2 regions of the Luteimonas sp. MC1782 genome follow, and region 1 is predicted to be linked to the other one. Evidence: predicted binding sites of a transcription regulator. Region 1 holds the regulator's gene; the other holds the start of a gene.
What was found. Region 1 encodes sigma-54, which starts transcription at its own class of promoters, with help from an activator protein. Its sites were predicted from a motif close to TGGCACGNGCNTTGC; they were not measured.
Positions count from the first base shown of each region.

Region 2: the regulator sigma-54 is predicted to act here: its motif matches at 1,870-1,884, upstream of glnA (type I glutamate--ammonia ligase).

Region 1 is NZ_JACJFT010000001.1:1,442,281-1,451,516, forward strand. Features, by position in the region: gene H5368_RS06755 (KpsF/GutQ family sugar-phosphate isomerase) at 1-823, shown strand, start outside; gene H5368_RS06760 (HAD-IIIA family hydrolase) at 834-1,382, shown strand; gene lptC (LPS export ABC transporter periplasmic protein LptC) at 1,379-1,939, shown strand; gene lptA (lipopolysaccharide transport periplasmic protein LptA) at 1,920-2,441, shown strand; gene lptB (LPS export ABC transporter ATP-binding protein) at 2,441-3,160, shown strand; gene H5368_RS06780 (RNA polymerase factor sigma-54) at 3,196-4,644, shown strand; gene raiA (ribosome-associated translation inhibitor RaiA) at 4,752-5,081, shown strand; gene H5368_RS06790 (PTS sugar transporter subunit IIA) at 5,108-5,575, shown strand; gene hprK (HPr(Ser) kinase/phosphatase) at 5,572-6,528, shown strand; gene rapZ (RNase adapter RapZ) at 6,525-7,394, shown strand; gene H5368_RS06805 (PTS sugar transporter subunit IIA) at 7,462-7,854, shown strand; gene H5368_RS06810 (HPr family phosphocarrier protein) at 7,867-8,136, shown strand; gene ptsP (phosphoenolpyruvate--protein phosphotransferase) at 8,136-9,236, shown strand, end outside.
Region 2 is NZ_JACJFT010000001.1:1,936,830-1,946,065, reverse strand. Features, by position in the region: gene H5368_RS09080 (META and DUF4377 domain-containing protein) at 7-828, opposite strand; gene H5368_RS09075 (undecaprenyl-diphosphate phosphatase) at 897-1,691, opposite strand; gene glnA (type I glutamate--ammonia ligase) at 1,941-3,350, shown strand; gene H5368_RS09065 (N-acetylmuramoyl-L-alanine amidase) at 3,703-4,464, shown strand; gene H5368_RS09060 (YceI family protein) at 4,448-5,011, opposite strand; gene H5368_RS09055 (pirin family protein) at 5,062-5,769, opposite strand; gene H5368_RS09050 (YceI family protein) at 6,091-6,681, shown strand; gene H5368_RS09045 (ATP-binding protein) at 6,752-7,852, shown strand; gene ntrC (nitrogen regulation protein NR(I)) at 7,839-9,236, shown strand, end outside.

The DNA of each region.
Region 1 (9,236 bases):
GGGCAAGTCCGGCCACATCGCGCGCAAGATCGCCGCCACCCTCGCCTCCACCGGCACGCCCGCCTTCTTCCTGCACCCGGGCGAAGCCGGCCACGGCGACCTCGGCATGGTCACCGATGCCGACGTGCTGCTCGCCCTGTCCTACTCCGGCGAGTCGGACGAAGTGCTGATGCTGCTGCCGGTGCTGAAACGCCAGGGCAACGCGCTGGTGTGCATGACCGGGCGCCCGCGCTCCACCCTGGCGCTGGCGGCCAGCGTGCACCTGGATGTCAGCGTGCCCGACGAGGCCTGTCCGCTGCACCTGGCGCCGACGGCGAGCACCACCGCCTCGCTGGCGATGGGCGACGCGCTGGCGGTCGCCCTGCTCGAAGCGCGCGGCTTCACCGCGGACGACTTCGCGCGATCGCACCCGGCCGGCGCGCTCGGCCGGCGCCTGCTGCTGCACATCGCCGACATCATGCACACCGGCGATGACGTGCCGCGCGTGCACGGCGACGCCACCCTCGGTGACGTGCTGGTGGAGATGAGCCGCAAGCGCCTGGGCATGAGCGCGGTGGTCGACGACGACGGCCGTCTGCTCGGCCTGTACACCGACGGCGACCTGCGCCGCACGCTGGCCGTGCCGGGCATCGACGTGCACGCGACGCGCATTGCCGGATTGATGACGCGCGCACCGGTGACGATCGACGCCGATGCCCTGGCCGTGGAAGCTGCACGCCTGATGGAGACACACAAGATCAACGGGCTGATGGTGGTGGATGGCGATGGCCGCGTGGTCGGCGCACTGAACATTCACGACCTGTTGCGCGCGCGCGTGGTCTGATCCGCCGCCCATGCCTCCCGCGCCCCCCGCCAGTGTTTCCTCCGACGTGCTCGCCCGCGCCGCCCGCGTGCGCCTTGCGTGTTTCGACGTGGACGGCACGCTGACCGACGGTCGCCTGTACATCGGCGAAGACGGCCGCGAGAGCAAGGCCTTCCACGTGCACGACGGCATGGGCCTGTCGCTGCTGCGCCGCGCCGGCATCACTGTCGCCTTCGTCACCGCGCGCGACAGCCGCGCCGCCGAATACCGCGCGCGCGACCTCGGCGTCGACGTCCACGTGGGCGTGAAGGACAAGCGCGCCTGCATCGAAGCGATGCGCGAGCGGCTGGGGCTCACCGCCACCCAGGTGGCGTTCATGGGCGACGACCTGACCGATCTCGAGGTACTGGGCGCGGTCGGATTTGCCGCGGCGCCCGGCGACGCGCATCCGTCCATCCTCGGCCACGTCCACTGGCAGGCCACGCGGCGCGGCGGCGAAGGCGCGGCGCGCGAGTTCTGCGACCTCGTGCTGGCCGCGATCGGTGCCGGCGCTGCGGGCGCCGGCGGCATGCCGCAATGACCTGGCGCACGCCCGTCACCCTGCTGCTGCTGGTGGCGGCGCTGGTGAGTGGCTGGTCAGCCTGGCGCCAGCGCGCCGGCGACGCGCCGGCGTCCGCCACCAGCCAGCGGCCGGACTACGTGCTGCAGGATTTCGAACTGGTCTCGCTCGACAGCGACGGCAAGGAGGCGTTCACGCTGCGTGCGCCTTCGCTCAAGCGCGACCCGCGCGACGGCACCATGGCGCTCGCGTCGCCGGTCTTCCTGCTGCCCGAGCGCGACGGCCTGTACTGGGACCTGCGCGCGCGCACCGGATGGATCAGCGCGGACAGCGAAGAGATGCGCCTGCGCGGCGACGTGCTGGCGGTCACCGACCCCGCCGGTGCGCGCGACATGCGCATGGAGACCGAAGAACTCGATGTCTTCCCGGGCACGCGACGGGCCCGCTCCGCCGTTGCCGTGACCGTCAGCCAGCCCGGCACTACAATGCGCGGCACCGGTATGGAAGCCGACCTGGCCGGAAAGCGCCTCCAGCTCCTCACCAAGGTACAGACCCGCTATGTCCCCACGCGCCGCTAGCCTCCTGACGGTCCTCGCCCTTGCGTGCGCGGGCTCCGCGTGGGCCAGGTCCAGCGACCGCAACCAGCCGATGGACATCGACTCCAGCACCATGGCCTGTTCGGTGGAGGACACCGGCGGTCCCTGCGTGTTCACCGGCAACGTGCACATCGTGCAGGGCACGCTCGACATCCGCGCCAGCAAGGCCGACGTGCGCCGCGGCGGCGACGACATCGAGAAGGTCATCCTCACCGGTGCGCCGGTGCGGTTGAAGCAGCAGCTCGACAGTGGCGGCGCGATCGACGCCAGCGCCCAGAACGTCGATTACGACCTGCGCACCGAGACGGTGGTGTTCACCGGCAATGTCGAACTCGTGCAGCCGGGGCGCGGCACGATGAGCGGCGCGCGCATCACCTACAACATGCGGACCGGCCAGGTGCAGGGCGCAGGCAGCGCGGCCGGTGGCCAGATCCGCACGCGCATCCTGCCCAAGGGCGCGAAGCCCTCGCCGGGTGGCGGCTGATGCTGGTCGCGGAGGGCCTGCGCAAGCGCTACGGCCAGCGCGAGGTCGTGCGCGAATTCGGCCTCACCCTCGATGCCGGCGAAGTCGTCGGCCTGCTCGGCCCGAACGGCGCGGGCAAGACCACCTGCTTCTACATGATCGTCGGCCTGGTGCCGGCCGACGCCGGCCGCATCGTCCTCGACGGCCGCGACATCACCGGCGAGCCCATGCACCGTCGCGCCCGCCTCGGCGTCGGCTACCTGCCGCAGGAACCCTCGGTGTTCCGCAAGCTCAGCGTCGCCGACAACATCATGCTGGTGCTCGAGCTGCGCGACGACCTCGACCGGCAGGGCCGCGAGGCCGAGCTGGCCAAGCTGATGGACGAGCTCCAGGTCACCCATGTCGCCGGCCAGGCCGGCGCCAGCCTGTCGGGTGGCGAGCGCCGCCGCGTCGAGATCGCGCGCGCGCTGGCCGCCAAGCCGCGGCTGATGCTGCTCGACGAACCCTTCGCCGGCGTCGATCCGATCTCGGTGGGCGAGATCCAGCGCATCGTGCGCCACCTCAAGAACCGCGGCATCGGCGTGCTCATCACCGACCACAACGTGCGCGAGACCTTGGGCATTTGCGACCGCGCGTATATCCTCAGTGATGGTGGCGTGCTCGCGCAGGGGGCTCCGGACGCGCTGCTGGCAAATCCCGACGTGCGCCGGGTCTATCTGGGGGACGCGTTCCGCCTGTAGCCGTCGCGCGTCGCCCGCCATGAACCGGGGACGCCGTGAAGCCTCGCCTGCAGACATCGTTGGGACAACAGCTGGTGCTCACGCCCCAGCTCCGCCAGGCATTGCACCTGCTGCAGCTGGCGACGCCCGAGCTCGAGGCCGAGATCAACGCGGCCGTCGAAAGCAATCCGCTGCTCGACTGGGAGGAGCCCGCCGCCGGCGGCGATGGCGATGCCGATGGCGTCCACGGCGAGGCGCACGATGGCGCCGGCACCGACACCGCGGCGGCGCGCGATGACGACCGCGGCGACGACGCCTGGCAGGACGATGGCGACGGCGCGTGGTCCGGGAGCGGCGGCGGTGGCGGCAGTGACGACGGCGACGGCGATGGCGACGCCTCGGAGCGCATCGCCCAGTCCGAGACACTGCGCGACCACCTGTCCTGGCAACTCAACCTGAGCCACCTGTCGCCGCGCGAAGTCGCGATCGGCGAGGCGATCGTCGATGCCATCGATGATGACGGCTACCTGCGCGAGCCGCTGGCCGCGATCGCCGAGGGCCTCGCGCCCGAGCTTGACTGCAGCGAAACCGAGGTCGCCTGCGTGCTGGACAAGGTCCAGCGCATGGATCCCACCGGCGTGGGCGCACGCGACCTCGGCGAATGCCTGCTGCTGCAGCTGGCCGCCCTGCCCGCCGACACGCCCGGCCTGGCGGGCGCACGCCGCGCCGTGTCCACCCTGATCGACCGCCTGCCCCGCCTCGGCGTGTCCGGACTGGCGGAAGCGCTGGGATGCGACGGGGCGGAGGCCGACACCGTCCTGCACCTCATCCGCAGCCTGGATCCGCGCCCCGGCGCGCAGGTGGGCGGCATGCCGCAGGACACCTACGTGGTGCCCGACTGCAGCATCGTCCGCCGCAACGGCATGTGGCGCGTGGTGCTGGCCGGCGGCAGCCACTCGCGGCTGACCATCCACCGCGGCTACGAGCAGATGCTGCAGCACGCCGCCGGCGCCGATGCCGGCTACCTGCGCGGGCGGCTGCAGGAAGCGCGCTGGCTCCTGAAGAACATCGAGGCGCGTGGCGAGACCCTGCTCAAGGTGGTGCGCTGCCTGGTGCGCGAGCAGTCGGGTTTCCTCGAATTCGGCGCGCAGGCATTGCGCCCGCTCACCCTGCGCGAAGTGGCGGCGCAGATCGGCATGCACGAGTCCACGGTCTCGCGCGCGGTCTCGCGCAAGTACGTGCACACGCCGCGCGGCACCCTGCCGCTGCGCGCGTTCTTTGCGTCCGGCATCGACACCGGCTCCGGCGGCGAGGCGTCCAGCACCGCCATCCAGGACATGATCCGCAAGCTGGTGGATGCCGAGGACCCGCGCAAGCCCCTGTCCGACGCGCGCCTGGCGGCAAGCCTGAAGGACAGCGGCGTGCCGGTGGCCCGGCGTACCGTGGCCAAGTACCGCGAGGCGCTGCACATCGCGTCATCGCACGAGCGCGTGCGCATCTCCTGAACGGCGATGCAACCTTTCCGGCCTACCGGCCGTGGGTTAACCTGTCCATGACCATCGCGCCGTCGACATGCGCGATGCTGGGTTCCCACCGAACGAGGAGGTTGCCGATGCGTATCGAGACCCATGGCCAGCAGATGGATGTCACACCTGCCCTGCGCGAGTACGTGGAGACCAAGCTCGGGAGGCTCTCCAAGCTCTACGATCCGCCGCTGGAAATGCGCACCCAGTTGAGCATCGACAAGCCCGACCACCTCGCCGAGGTCACCGTTTCGGTGTCCGGCAAGATGCTCCACGCCGATGCCCGCGCGGTCGACATGTACGCCGCGATCGATCTCCTCGCCGACAAGCTCGACCGCATGCTGGTGAAGGAAAAGAAGAAGCTCATCGACCAGCACCGCCGTGGCGGCAATCCGCTGCGTGACGGCGAGGTCGGCTGACGCCGCCACAGGGAGGGCCCGGGGGGATGCCTTACACCGACCTGCTGGCCGCCGAGCGCATCGTGCTGCTGTCGGCGCCCGGCACCCGCGACCAGGTGCTTGAAGCCGCCGCGCGCCTGCTGTGCAGCGCCGATCCCGCGGCCAGCGAGGCGCTGGCCGCCGGCCTGCGCGGGCGCGAGGCGGTCGGCAGCACCGCGATCGGCCACGGGGTGGCCATCCCCCACTGCCGCAGCGGCGCACATGCGGCCAGCGCGGCGTTCCTGAAGCTCTCGCCACCCGTGGACTTCGGCGCGCCCGACGGCGCGCCCGTCGACCTGGTGTTCGCCATGGGTGTGCCGGGCGGCAATGCGCAGCAGCACCTCGATACCCTCTCCGAACTCGCCACCCGTTTCGCCGATGCCGGCTTCCGCGACGCGCTGCGCGCCGCGCCCGACCTGCCGGCGTTGCGTGGCCTGCTGCTGCGCGACGCCGTCGCCGGACCTGCCACGCCATGAATGCCGCGATCACCGCGCGTGAACTTTTTGAGCAGCTGCGCGAGCGGCTGGGCCTGCGCTGGCTGTCGGGCCAGGAAGGCGCGGTGCGGCAGCTGGAAACGGTGGACACCGTTGCGCGACGCCCGTCGCTTGCCGGCTACCTCAACATCATCTATCCCAACAAGGTGCAGATACTCGGCTCGGAGGAGCTCGCCTGGCTGGACGGGCTGGATTCGCGCATGCGCTGGGAGACGTTGCAGCGCATCCTGCAGTACCGGCCGCTGGCGCTGGTGGTGAGCAAGGACCAGTCCTGTCCGCAGGACCTGCGTGAAATGGCCGAGGAGTCCGCCACTCCGCTGTGGTCGTCGCCGCGCCGCGGGCACGAACTGCTGAACCTGCTGCAGTACCACTTGGCCGGTGCGCTCGCGCCGCAGGTCACGCTGCATGGCGTGTTCATGGAGATCTATTCGGTGGGCGTGCTGATCACGGGCGAGTCGGGCACCGGCAAGAGCGAGCTGGCGCTCGAGCTGGTCACCCGCGGCCATCGCCTGGTGGCCGACGATGCCCCGCAGTTCGCACAGATCGCGCCCGACGTGCTCGACGGCACCTGTCCCGAACTCCTGCAGGATCTGCTCGAACTGCGCGGCCTGGGCGTGCTCAACATCCGCGAGATGTTCGGCGACACCGCAGTCAAGCGGAACAAGTACCTGCGCCTGGTGGTGCACCTGGCGCGCCCGGAATCCACCGCCGAGGTCCGCGACCCCAGTGGCATGGTGCGCCTGACCGGCGACCTCGGCTTCCGCCGCGTGCTAGACCTCGATGTCCCCATGATCACCCTTCCCGTCATGCCCGGCCGCAACCTCGCGGTGCTCACCGAAGCGGCGACCCGCACCCACATGCTGCGCGCGAAGGGTGCCGACCCTGCGGTCGCCTTCCTCGCACGCCATTCCAGGTTCCTCGAGGGTTCGTCGTGAGCGATGCCGGCCACTCCCTGCTGATCGTCAGCGGCATGTCGGGCAGCGGCAAGACGGTCGCGCTCAACACGTTCGAAGACATCGATTTCTACTGCGTCGACAACCTCCCGGCCGAACTGCTGCCCGATTTCGTGCGCAGCGCCACGCATCCCGAGCGCGCCTCGCAGAAGCTCGCGGTGGGCATCGACGTGCGCAGCCGCGGCGACCTCGCCAACCTCCCGGAGTGGCTGTCGGCGGTCGGCGCGATGGGCCTCGATCCCAGGCTGGTGTTCTTCGATACCCGCAACGACGTGCTGCTCAAGCGCTACTCCGACACGCGCCGCCGCCACCCGCTGACCCGCCTGGGGCTGGCGCTGAACGACGCGATCTCGCTCGAGCGCCAGGTGCTCAAGCCGCTGCGCACGCAGGCCGACGTGATCATCGACACCAGCGAGCTCAACGTGCACCAGCTGCGCCGGCGCGTGCTCACCGAGCTCGGGCTTGCGATGGATTCATCGCTGTCGCTGCTGTTCGAGTCCTTCGCCTACCGCCACGGCGTGCCGCAGGACGCGGATTTCGTGTTCGACGCGCGCGCCCTGCCCAACCCGCACTGGGACGCGCGGCTGCGGCCGCTGTCCGGGCGCGACGACGGCGTGCGCGAGTACCTGGAGGCGCAGCCTGACGTGCTGGAGTACCGCAAGCACGTCTCCGACTTCCTCGACATCTGGCTGCCGCGCATGCGTTCGTCGACGCGCAGCTACGTCACCATCGCGTTCGGCTGCACCGGGGGCCGCCACCGCTCGGTCTACCTCGCCGAGGCGATGGCCGCGCACGCGCGCGCGCAGGGCTGGCACGAGGTCGCCACCCACCACCGCGAGCTCGATTGAGCCTTCCGGCCATCGATCGGCGCGCCGGCGCTTCCTGACGGTCATCCGCCTCTGCTAATTTGTGCCGATGACAGTCGGCATCCTCCTGGTCACCCACGAAGGCATCGGTACCGCGCTCGCCGCGGTGGCGACCACCCTGTTGCGCACGCTGCCATTGCGCGTCGAGGTCTTCGAGGTGCCGTTCGAGGGCGATCCGGATGCGCTGCTGCCACAGGCGAGCGCGGCCCTGCGCCGGGCGGACGGCGGCGACGGCGTGCTGGTGCTGACCGACCTGTATGGCGCCACGCCAAGCAACCTCGCCGCGCGCCTGGCGCGCCTGGGTACGCCGGTGCGGCGCATCTCCGCGCTCAGCCTGCCCATGCTGCTGCGCGTCCTCAACTATCCCGAGCTCCCGCTCGACGACCTGCCCGCGGTGGCCGCCGCCGGCGCGCGCAATGGAGTGCTCCACGATGACGCATGAGGCAAGGTAGCCATGATCGAGCGCGAACTGCTGGTTTCCAACAAGCTCGGGCTGCACGCCCGCGCCACCGCCAAGCTGGTGCAGGCGCTGTCGGGCTACGCCTGCAACGTCACCCTCACGGCGAAGGGCCGCGAGGTGAACGCCAAGAGCATCATGGGCGTGATGCTGCTGGCCGCCGGGCCCGGCACCGCCGTGCTGCTGCGCACCGATGGCGTTGACGAGGAGGCGGCGGCGGACGACGTCGCCGCCCTGTTCGAGCGGCGCTTCGACGAGGACAGCTGATGCGCAGGGAGTTGCCCGGCCACGGCGCATCGCGGGGCAATGCCCTCGGGCGCGCCCGGGTGCGCCAGCCGCATGCGCTGGTGGTCGCTGAGGAGCACATCGGCGTCGCCGACGTGCCCGGCGAGCTCGCGCGCCTGCACCAGGCGCTGGATGCCGTGCGCGAGGAGCTGCGCATGATGCGCTCGCGGCTGCACGGCGCGCTGGCCCAGGAGGTGGGCGAGTTCCTCGACCTGCACGCCCTGCTGCTTGACGACCCCGAACTCCTGCAAGGCCTCGACGACCTGATCGCCAAGGGACTGTACGGCGCCGACTATGCCCTGCGCCTGCAGCGCGACCGCCTGGCCGCGGTGTTCGAGGGCATGGACGATCCCTATTTCCGCAGCCGCATCGAGGACATCGACCACGTCATCCGCCGCGTGCACGCCGTGCTGCACCAGCACGACGCCACCGTCGATGGCGTGGCCGGCGAGATCCTGGTCAGCGACGCGCTCGCGCCGTCGGAAGTGGCGCGGCTGCAGTCGCAGGGCGTGCTGGGCATCGTCACCTCGGGCGGCAGCACGCTGTCGCACAGCGCCATCCTCGCCCGCAGCCTGCACCTGCCGCTGGTGGTCGGCGCGGCGCACGCGCTTGGCCAGGTGAACGACGGCGACGTGCTGCTGATCGACGGCAGCACCGGGCTGGTCATCGTGGACCCGGATGGCGACGACCTGCTCGCGCACCGCGCCCGCGTGCGCGAGGGCCAGCGCGAGCGCCGCCAGCTGCACCGCCTGCGCCGCGAGCCCACGCGCACCCGCGACGGAATGGACGTGCGCCTGTTCGCCAACGCCGAATCGCGCGAGGACGTGGCCGAGGCGCATGCGCTCGGCGCGGCCGGCGTGGGCCTTTACCGCACCGAGTTCCTGTTCCTGCAGCGCAACGAACTTCCCGACGAGGACGAGCAGTTCCTCGCTTACCGCGACCTCGTGCTCGGCATGACCGGGCGCATGGTCACCATCCGCACGCTCGATGTCGGCGCCGACAAGGCCGACCGCAGCGGACTCGCCTTGATCAACGAGCCCAACCCGGCCATGGGCGTGCGCGGCGTGCGCCTGGCCCTGCGC
Region 2 (9,236 bases), 490 kb from region 1:
GCGGCGTCAGTCGGCCGGCACCAGTTCCGACTCGACCACCATGTCGAGCACATAGGCGACCGCCGACGCGTCGGCGGGCACGTCCCTGCGCTGATAGCGATCCAGGCGCACCACGGTGCGGGTGCCTGCCCGGTGGTCGTAGCCCTCGATCTCCTGGTACAGCGGCCCCCACGCGCCGGCGCCCGTGCGCAGGCCAGCGGCGTCGTACTGCAGCTCGCGGACCTGCAGGCAGCGGGAGTCCGGCATCACCGGGTGATGGCAGTCGACGCGCTCGGCGGCGACTTCGAGGAACACGCGCTCCGGCGCCATGCCGAATCGGGTCTGCGCCGTGGCTGTGCCGATGAAGGCAAGGGTGTCGCCAGCGGCATTGACCAGTTCCAGGCGCGGCGGGTCACCGGCGACCAGGGTCACCGCATGGTCGCCGGCCAGGCGCGTTCCGGCCGCGCGCTCCATCGCCATCAGCGCGGCGTCGGCGCAGGCCATCTGCGTGCTGATCAGCTGCCCGATCGCCAGGCGGGCGCCGGCGAGCGCCGCTTCGCCGCCCATGCGGTTGCAGGTGTTGCCCACCGCGACCCGGCCGTCGGCGAAATCGAGCTGCAGCGGCTTGTCGGGATTGGCGAACAGGGGCTCCATGCGGCGGCCGTCGGCGCTGGTCGCGGCGTCGAGGTGCCAGTGGTGGGCCGCGAGTGTGCCGGCCAAGCCGCGCGCCGGAGTGGCCGCGGTGTCGCCGACAGGCGTCGGCGCGACCCGGGGCGGCGACGCGTCATGCGGCGCCGGGGTACAGGCGGCGAGCGCCAGCGGAAGGACAAGGATCAGCAGCGGCTTCATGGTGTGCTCCATGGACGTGGGCCAGGTTCAACGCCCGGGTGGCCGCGATGGGGTTGCGGCAAGCGCGGTCAGTCGCCGGTCGGCAGCCACAGCAGCAGCGCGGCACCGAGCAGGATGCGGTAGACCGCGAAGCCGGTGAAACGGTGGTGCTCGATGTAGCCGAGCAGCCACTTCACCACCAGGAATCCGGTCACCGTGGCGGCCGCGAAGGCGATGCCGACGTCGGCCCAGTTCTCGCCGCCGACCGCGCCCTCCTGCACCAGCTCCAGGAACGTGTAGGCGCTGGCGGCGAACATGGTCGGGATGCCCACCAGGAACACGAATTCCGCCGCCGCAGGGCGGCGGTTGAGGCCGAACAGCATGGCGATGAAGATCGCCGCCGCCGAGCGCGAGGTGCCGGGGAAGACGCCCGCGACCACCTGCGCCAGGCCCACCAGGATGGCCACGGTCCAGGTCACGTCGATGCTCTCCGGCCGGCGTTCGGCCACCCGCTCCGCGACCAGCATCCACACGCCGCCGATCACCAGCGCCCAGGCGATCGGGGTCACGGTCTCGGGCAGCTCCCAGCCCAGCAGGCGCACCGGCAGGCCGACGATCGCGGTGACCAGGAACGCGGTGGCGAGCTTCAGCGCGTAGTCTCGGTGGCGGGCCTCGCCAAGCCCGGTGGCCAGGGCCCAGATGCGCTCGCGGAACACCAGCGTGATCGCCAGGATCGCGCCGGCCTGGATGACGATGTTGAAGAAGTCCGAGCGCGCGCCCAGCCAGTACTGGGCGATCAGCAGGTGCCCGGTGCTCGAAATCGGCAGGAATTCGGTGAGGCCTTCAAGGATGCCCAGCAGCAGGGCGGCCAGCGGATCGGTCATCGGCGCGGAGTTCCGTGAATGGGTGGCATGGCGCGCGGACACAATGCGCGGCGCGGCGGCAGCATAGCGGAAGCGTTACGCACCAATCAGGTGCACGAAGCCGTGTTTATCGGCCTGTCTTGGTGCAATGTGTCACCAGCCCTGGCTGGAATCCCAGAAAATTCAATTGCTTGCGGGTTGGCATGCGGCTTGCGTCGATCAACGGGTCAGGGTCGCCCGCGACCCATCCCAATGCCCCAGGAGCCTGCCATGTCCCTCGAACACGTCGAAAAGCTGATCAAGGACCACAAGGTCGAATTCGTCGACCTGCGTTTCACCGACATGCGTGGCGTCCAGCACCACGTGACCTTCCCGACTTCGATCGTCGAACCGGCGCTGTTCGAGGACGGCAAGATGTTCGACGGTTCCAGCATTGGTGGCTGGCGCGGCATCCACCAGTCCGACATGGTGCTGCTGCCCGACGGCAACAGCGCGTTCCTCGATCCGTTCACCGCCGATCCGACGCTGGTGATCACCTGCGACGTGCTCGACCCCACCACCATGCAGGCCTACAACCGCGACCCGCGCGGCATCGCGCGCCGCGCCGAGGCCTACCTCAAGTCGAGTGGCATCGCCGAACAGGCGTTCTTCGGCCCCGAGCCCGAGTTCTTCATCTTCGACTCGGTGCGCTACGCCAACGACATGGGCCACACCTTCTTCCACGTCGATTCGGAAGAGGCCGCGTGGAACTCCGGCCGCGAGTACGAAGGCGGCAACACCGGCTACCGTCCGGGCGTGAAGGGCGGCTATTTCCCGGTGGCGCCGCTCGACTCGCTGCACGACATCCGCGCCGAGATGTGCAAGACGCTCGAAGCCGTCGGCATCGAAGTGGAAGTGCACCACCATGAAGTCGCCAACGCCGGCCAGTGCGAGATCGGCACCAAGTTCAGCTCGCTGGTGCAGAAGGCCGACGAACTGCTGACCATGAAGTACATCGTCAAGAACGTGGCGCACCGCAACGGCAAGACCGCCACCTTCATGCCCAAGCCGCTGGTCGGCGACAACGGCAGCGGCATGCACGTGCACCAGTCGCTGGCCAAGGGCGGGGTGAACCTGTTCTCCGGCGACGGCTACGGCGGCCTGAGCCAGACCGCGCTGTGGTACATCGGCGGCGTGTTCAAGCACGCGCGCGCCATCAACGCGTTCGCCAATTCCAGCACCAACAGCTACAAGCGCCTGGTGCCGGGCTTCGAGGCGCCGGTGATGCTGGCCTACTCGGCCTCCAACCGCTCGGCGAGCTGCCGCATCCCGTACGTGTCCAACCCGAAGGCGCGCCGCATCGAGTTCCGCTTCCCGGATCCGATGAACTCCGGCTACCTGATCTTCACCGCGCTGATGATGGCGGGCCTCGACGGCATCAAGAACCAGATCGACCCGGGTGGCCCGAGCGACAAGGACCTCTACGACCTGCCGCCGGAAGAGGCCAAGGGCATTCCGACCGTCTGCCATTCGCTCGACCAGGCGCTGGAAGCGCTCGACGCCGACCGCGAGTTCCTCAAGGCCGGTGGGGTGATGAGCGACGACTTCATCGACGCCTACATCGCGCTGAAGATGAAGGAAGTCACCGCGTTCCGCGCCGCCACGCATCCGCTCGAGTACCAGATGTATTACGCGATCTGATTCGTCGGCGCGGGTGCCGGATGCCAATGCCCTTGAGGACTCATGTCCCCCGGCGATGGCCTGGCGGCCATCGCCTCCTCCTTGACTTCGCCCTCAAGGGCATTGGCACCCGGTACGTCGCAGCGCGCGGTGGTGGGAGGAGCAAGTGCCACAGCCTGCGATCTGGCGGATGCTTTTCGTTACCCGCGGGCTGCGCGGAGCCCCGAAGTGGCCGTGAGGCCTTCGCGGGGAAGTCAAGGAGGAGGCATCCGCCGCCAGGCGGATGCCGGGGGACATGAGCCGCGAAGGCCTCGCGGCCACCTCAGGGCCCTGCACGGTTGCATTGCGCGGCGATCACGGGTTCGATTGCCTCATGAACATCAAACCTCTTGCGGCAGTCCTTTGCCTCGCCCTGCTCGCCGGCTGCGCCCACCAGGCACCGCGCAACCCGCTGGCGACCTGGGTGCCTTCGCCGAATCATGACGAGCGCCGCCCGGTGATCATCGTGCTGCACTACACCGAGCAGGACTCGGTGGAGCAGAGCCTGCTCACGCTGCGCACGCGCAACAGCGGCGGGCCGGTGAGTTCGCATTACCTGGTCGGCGACGACGGCGGGATCTACCAGCTGGTCGCGGACGGCCATCGCGCCTGGCACGCCGGCGGCGGCAGCTGGGGCACCATCACCGACCTCAACTCGGCCTCGATCGGCATCGAGATCGACAACGACGGCGTCGAGGACTTCACGGACGCGCAGGTGGATGCCCTGCTGCGCCTGCTCGACGACCTCACCACGCGGCTGCGCATTCCCCGCAGCCAGGTGATCGGCCATTCCGACCTGGCCCCGTCGCGCAAGATCGATCCCGGCACGCGGTTCCCGTGGCGGCGGCTGGCCGAGGCCGGCTTCGGCATCTGGCCGGCCGACGATGCGCCGGCCGCGCCGGAAGGCTTCGACCCCCTGCAGGCGCTGCGCCTGCTGGGCTATCCGCTCGACCAGCCCGAGGCGACCATCCGTGCGTTCCGCATTCGCTTCCGCGGCGATGCCGGCAGCGTGCTGGATGCCGAGGACCATCGCATCCTGCACGCGCTGACGCGGCCGGACGGCGCCGGCCTGCTGACGCCTACTTCGCTGCAGTGAACCGGACGCGGGTCGAGATCGCGACCTCGTCCGGGATCATGCCGGTGTCGGCCCAGTCGCCACCGCCCACGCCGAACGCCAGGCGCTTGACCACCGCGTTGCCGGACAGCAGCGGCTGCGCGCCGGGCGTCCAGGTGAAGGTAAGCGTGACCGGCTTGCTGACGCCGCGCAGGCTGAGCGTTCCGTCGGCGGCGTAGCGGTTGCCGCCGAGGCTGCGGAAGCCGCTCGCGGTGTAGCGTGCCTGCGCGAAGCTGGCGATGTCGAAGAAGTCCTTGCTGACCAGGGTGGAGTCGCGGTCGGCGTTGCCGGTCACGGTGCCCGCCAGCGGGATCAGCACGTCGAGCTTCGCCGCGGCGGGCGCGGCGGGGTCGAAGCTCAGGGTGGTGGTGAAGCGCGGGAACTGCCCGCTGAAGGTTTCGCCGTCGTACTCGCTGGCAAACGTCAGCGCGGAGCCAGCGGCCTGGACGTAGTCGGCGGCGGCAGCGGGTGCGGCGAAGCCGAGGGCCGCGGCAAGCGCGAGCGGCAGGATGATGTGGCTGGAACGCATGGCGATCTCCGGAAGGTTGCGGCCGCGGCGCGGGTTGCGCCGTGGCGATGTCAGTGGATGCGTGGCAGGTCGAACACGAGGACCTCGGCGCCCACGCCGTGCGCGATCTCGATCCGCGGCTCGTCGGCGTACAGCAGGGCATCGCCGGCGACCAGCGGGTAGCCATTGACCGTCACCTCGCCGCGCGCGACATGCACGTACGCCAGCCGACCGGCGGCGATCTCCTGGACCGCCGTCTCGTCGCCATCGAACAGGCCTGCGGACATGGTGGCATCCTGATGCAGGGTCACTGAACCGTCGCGCCCGTCAGGGCTGGCGACCAGCCGCAGGCGGCCGCGCTTGTCGGCCTCGGGGAAGGCCTTCTGCTCGTAGCCCGGCGCGAGGCCGCGCGCCGACGGGATGATCCAGATCTGCAGGAAATGGGTGCTGCGCCCGCGTTCGTGGTTGTACTCGGAGTGCGCCACGCCGGTGCCCGCGCTCATGCGCTGCACCTCGCCGGGGACGATGGTGCCGTCGTTGCCCATGGAATCCTTGTGCGCCAGCGCGCCGTCCAGCACGTAGCTGATGATCTCCATGTCCTGGTGGGAATGGGTGCCGAAGCCCTGGCCGGCCTGGATGCGGTCCTCGTTGATGACCCGCAGCGGGCCCCAGTGGACGTGCGCGGGGTCGGAATAGCCGGCAAACGAGAAGCTGTGCCAGGAGTCGAGCCAGCCATGGTTGGCGTGGCCGCGGGCCTTGGCGGGGCGAAGGGTGATCATGGGTGCCTCCAATGTCGGGCGTCGGGCGGTGCGCCGCGCTGGGAGCAAGTCTGGTTGAATCCAAAATCAGAATAAAGGCAATATAAATGGTGATAAGTCAACAAATTTGGAACGATCTCCGCTGCCAAGGCGTAGCGGGGCCACGAAGCGCATTCAAGTGAGTGTTCCAAATATGTGACGATTAGTGTCTTTGTTGATGATAGACGACAGCGTTCAGAACGATAGACTTCACCGGCACCGAAGGACGTGGACGCATGGCGTTCCCATTTCCGTAACGGCACCGATGATCATCATCCAACCAGATTTCCCGGAGACCCAGACATGACCACCACCTTCAAGCGCATCCTCCTCGCCGGCGCGCTGTCGCTCGCCACCGCCAGCGTGTTTGCCGCGCCGGTCACCTACAAGATGGACCCCGCGCACACCGACGTGATCGCGCAGTGGAGCCACTTCGGCTATTCCAACCCGATCGCCCATTTCGGCAATGTCGACGGCACCATCGTCTATGACGCCGACAACATCGCCGCGTCCAGCGTCGAGGTCACCCTGCCGATGAGCGGCATGTCCTCGCACGTGGCCAAGTTCGACGAGCACCTGCGCAGCGCCGAGCTGTTCGACGTCGCCAACTTCCCGGAAGCGACCTTCAAGAGCAGCAAGGTGGAGTCCGCCGGCGAGGGCAAGCTCACCATCACCGGTGACCTGACCATCAAGGGGGTGACCAGGCCGGTCGTGCTGGCCGCGACCATCAACAAGGTGGCCGACCACCCGATGAGCAAGCAGCCCAGCGCGGGCTTCGACGCCACCGCCAGCTTCAAGCGCTCCGACTTCGGCCTGGGCCTGTACGCGCCGGCGGTGAGCGACGAAGTACAGATCCGCATCACCACTGAAGCCTCGGTGCCCAAGGCGAAGTAAGCGGCGCCGCACGGAACGACCGCCGGCGTGGCACTCGCGCCGGCGGCCGGGTTTGCACTAGATTGGTGCAATGACCGGACTCAGTCCCGCCCACGACACCCTCGCCACCCCGCTGCTGCTTGCGGATGCCGAAGGCGTGGTGGTGGCGGGCAATCGCGCCTGCGCGCAATGGCTGGGCGTCGGCGCCAAGCGCCTGCCCGGCCTGCCGCTGGCCGCGCTGGAACATGGCGATGACCGCCTGCAGCGCGCGCTGCACGCACACGGCCCTGGCGAAACCGTACGCCTGCCGCGGATGCCCCTGGCGTTCCCGGGCGCCGCGGCGCATTTCGCCGACGCCTGGCTGACGGCCCGGGACGACGGCGGCTGGCTGCTGGAAGCACATCCGGTCGACGAGTTCGGCGGCGGCGATCCGGTCGCGGCCCTGCCGTCGGCGCTGTCGGCCGCGCTCCGCGGACTCGCCCATGAGCTGCGCAACCCGCTTGCCGGCCTGAAGGGCGCGGCCCAGCTGCTCGCGCGCCGCGTCGGCGACGATGCCGACTCGCGCGAGCTGGTCGCGCTGATGGAATCCGAGGTCGGCCGGCTGACCCAGCTCATCGACCAGCTGCTGCAGCCGGTGCCGCCGCGGGCACACGCCCCGCTCAACATCCACGCCGTGCTTGAACGCGTGCTGCGCCTGGCGGAGAACGATGCCGGCTGGGCGGTGAAGCTGGTGCGCGATTACGACCCCAGCCTGCCGGAACTCGACGGCGACCCCGACCGCCTCACCCAGGCGGTCTGGAACCTGGTGCGCAATGCGATCGAAGCCGGCGCCGGCGCCGTGGTGCTGCGCACGCGCGCGGAGCATGGCCTGCGCATCGGAGGCGAGCCGCACGCGCTTGCGCTGCGCCTGGAGATCGTCGACGACGGCCGCGGCGTGCCCGAGGCGCTGGCCGAACAGGTGTTCCTGCCGCTGGTGTCGGGGCGCGCGGAGGGCACCGGGCTCGGCCTGGCGCTGGCGCAGCAGGTCGCGCGCGAGCACCGCGGCAGCATCGCCTACCGTTCGCGCGCGGGGCACACGGTGTTCACCCTGCTGCTGCCGTACCCGCCGCCCACCGACGTCGCGCGCGACGCGGGCAGCGGTGGCGAACGCGACCAGGGCAACGCCGCGGAGATCGTCCATGACCGACGCTGATGCTGCACGCGTGTGGGTGGTCGACGACGACCGCTCGGTGCGCTTCGTGCTTGCCACCGCGCTGCGCGACGCCGGCTACGCGGTCACCGGCTTCGAGTCGGCGGGTGACGTCATGGCCGCGCTGGACCGCGCTGGTGCCGGCCCGGACCTGCTGTTCACCGACATGCGCATGCCGGGCGACGACGGCCTGGCGCTGCTCGACGCGCTTCGCCAGCGCCTGCCCGCCCTGCCGGTGGTGGTGATGAGCGCCTACACCGACGTCGCCAGCACCGCGGGCGCGTTCCGTGGCGGGGCGCAGGAGTTCCTGTCGAAGCCCTTCGACCTCGATGACGCGGTGGCGCTGGCGGCACGCGCGCTGGACAGCCGTGCCGACGCCGGCGCGCCAGCGGATGCCACCGCCACCGGGCCGGACGCTGCCGCCAGCGACGCCCTGGTCGGCGACGCACCGGCGATGCAGCAGCTGTTCCGCGCCATCGGCCGGCTGGCGCAGGCGCCGCTGTCGGTGCTGATCACCGGCGAAACCGGTACCGGCAAGGAACTCGTGGCGCGCGCGCTGCACCGCGAGTCGCCGCGCGCGCAACGGCCCTTCGTCGCGCTCAACACCGCGGCCATTCCCGCGGAACTGCTGGAAAGCGAACTGTTCGGCCACGAGGCGGGTGCGTTCACTGGCGCCAACCGCCGCCACGTGGGCCGCTTCGAGCAGGCGCATGGCGGCACGCTGTTCCTCGACGAGATCGGCGACATGCCGGCGCTCCTGCAGACGCGGCTGCTGCGCGTGCTGGCCGAAGGCGAGTTCTTCCGCGTCGGTGGCCGCGAGCTGATCCGCGTCGACGTGCGCGTGCTGGCCGCCACCCACCAGGACCTCGAGGTGCGGGTCGGCGACGGCAGCTTCCGCGCCGACCTGCTGCACCGCCTCGACGTGGTGCGCCTGCGCCTGCCGCCGCTGCGCGAGCGCCGCGAGGACATCCCGCGGCTGGCCGAGCGCTTCCTGCAGCGCGCCGCGACGCGCTTTGACGCAGCCCCCAAGCGCCTGTCGCCGGCGGCGCTGGCGCGGCTGATGGCCCATGACTGGCCGGGCAACGTGCGCGAGCTGGAAAACCTGTGCTGGCGGGTGGCGGCGCTGGCACCGGGCGAGGTGGCGGGCGTGGAGGACCTTGGCGAGACCCTGGCCGCGGGGCACGCGCTGGCGGCGGCGGACGGCGCGGCCTGGGAAGAGAGCCTGCGCGCCTGGGCGCTGGCGGCGTTGGCCACGCATGCCGACGGCATCCACGCACGCGCCCGCGAGCGCCTGGACCAGGTGCTGCTGCAGGCGGCGCTGGACCACACCGGTGGCCGCCGCAGCGAGGCCGCCGCGCGCCTGGGCCTGGGCCGCAATACCCTGACC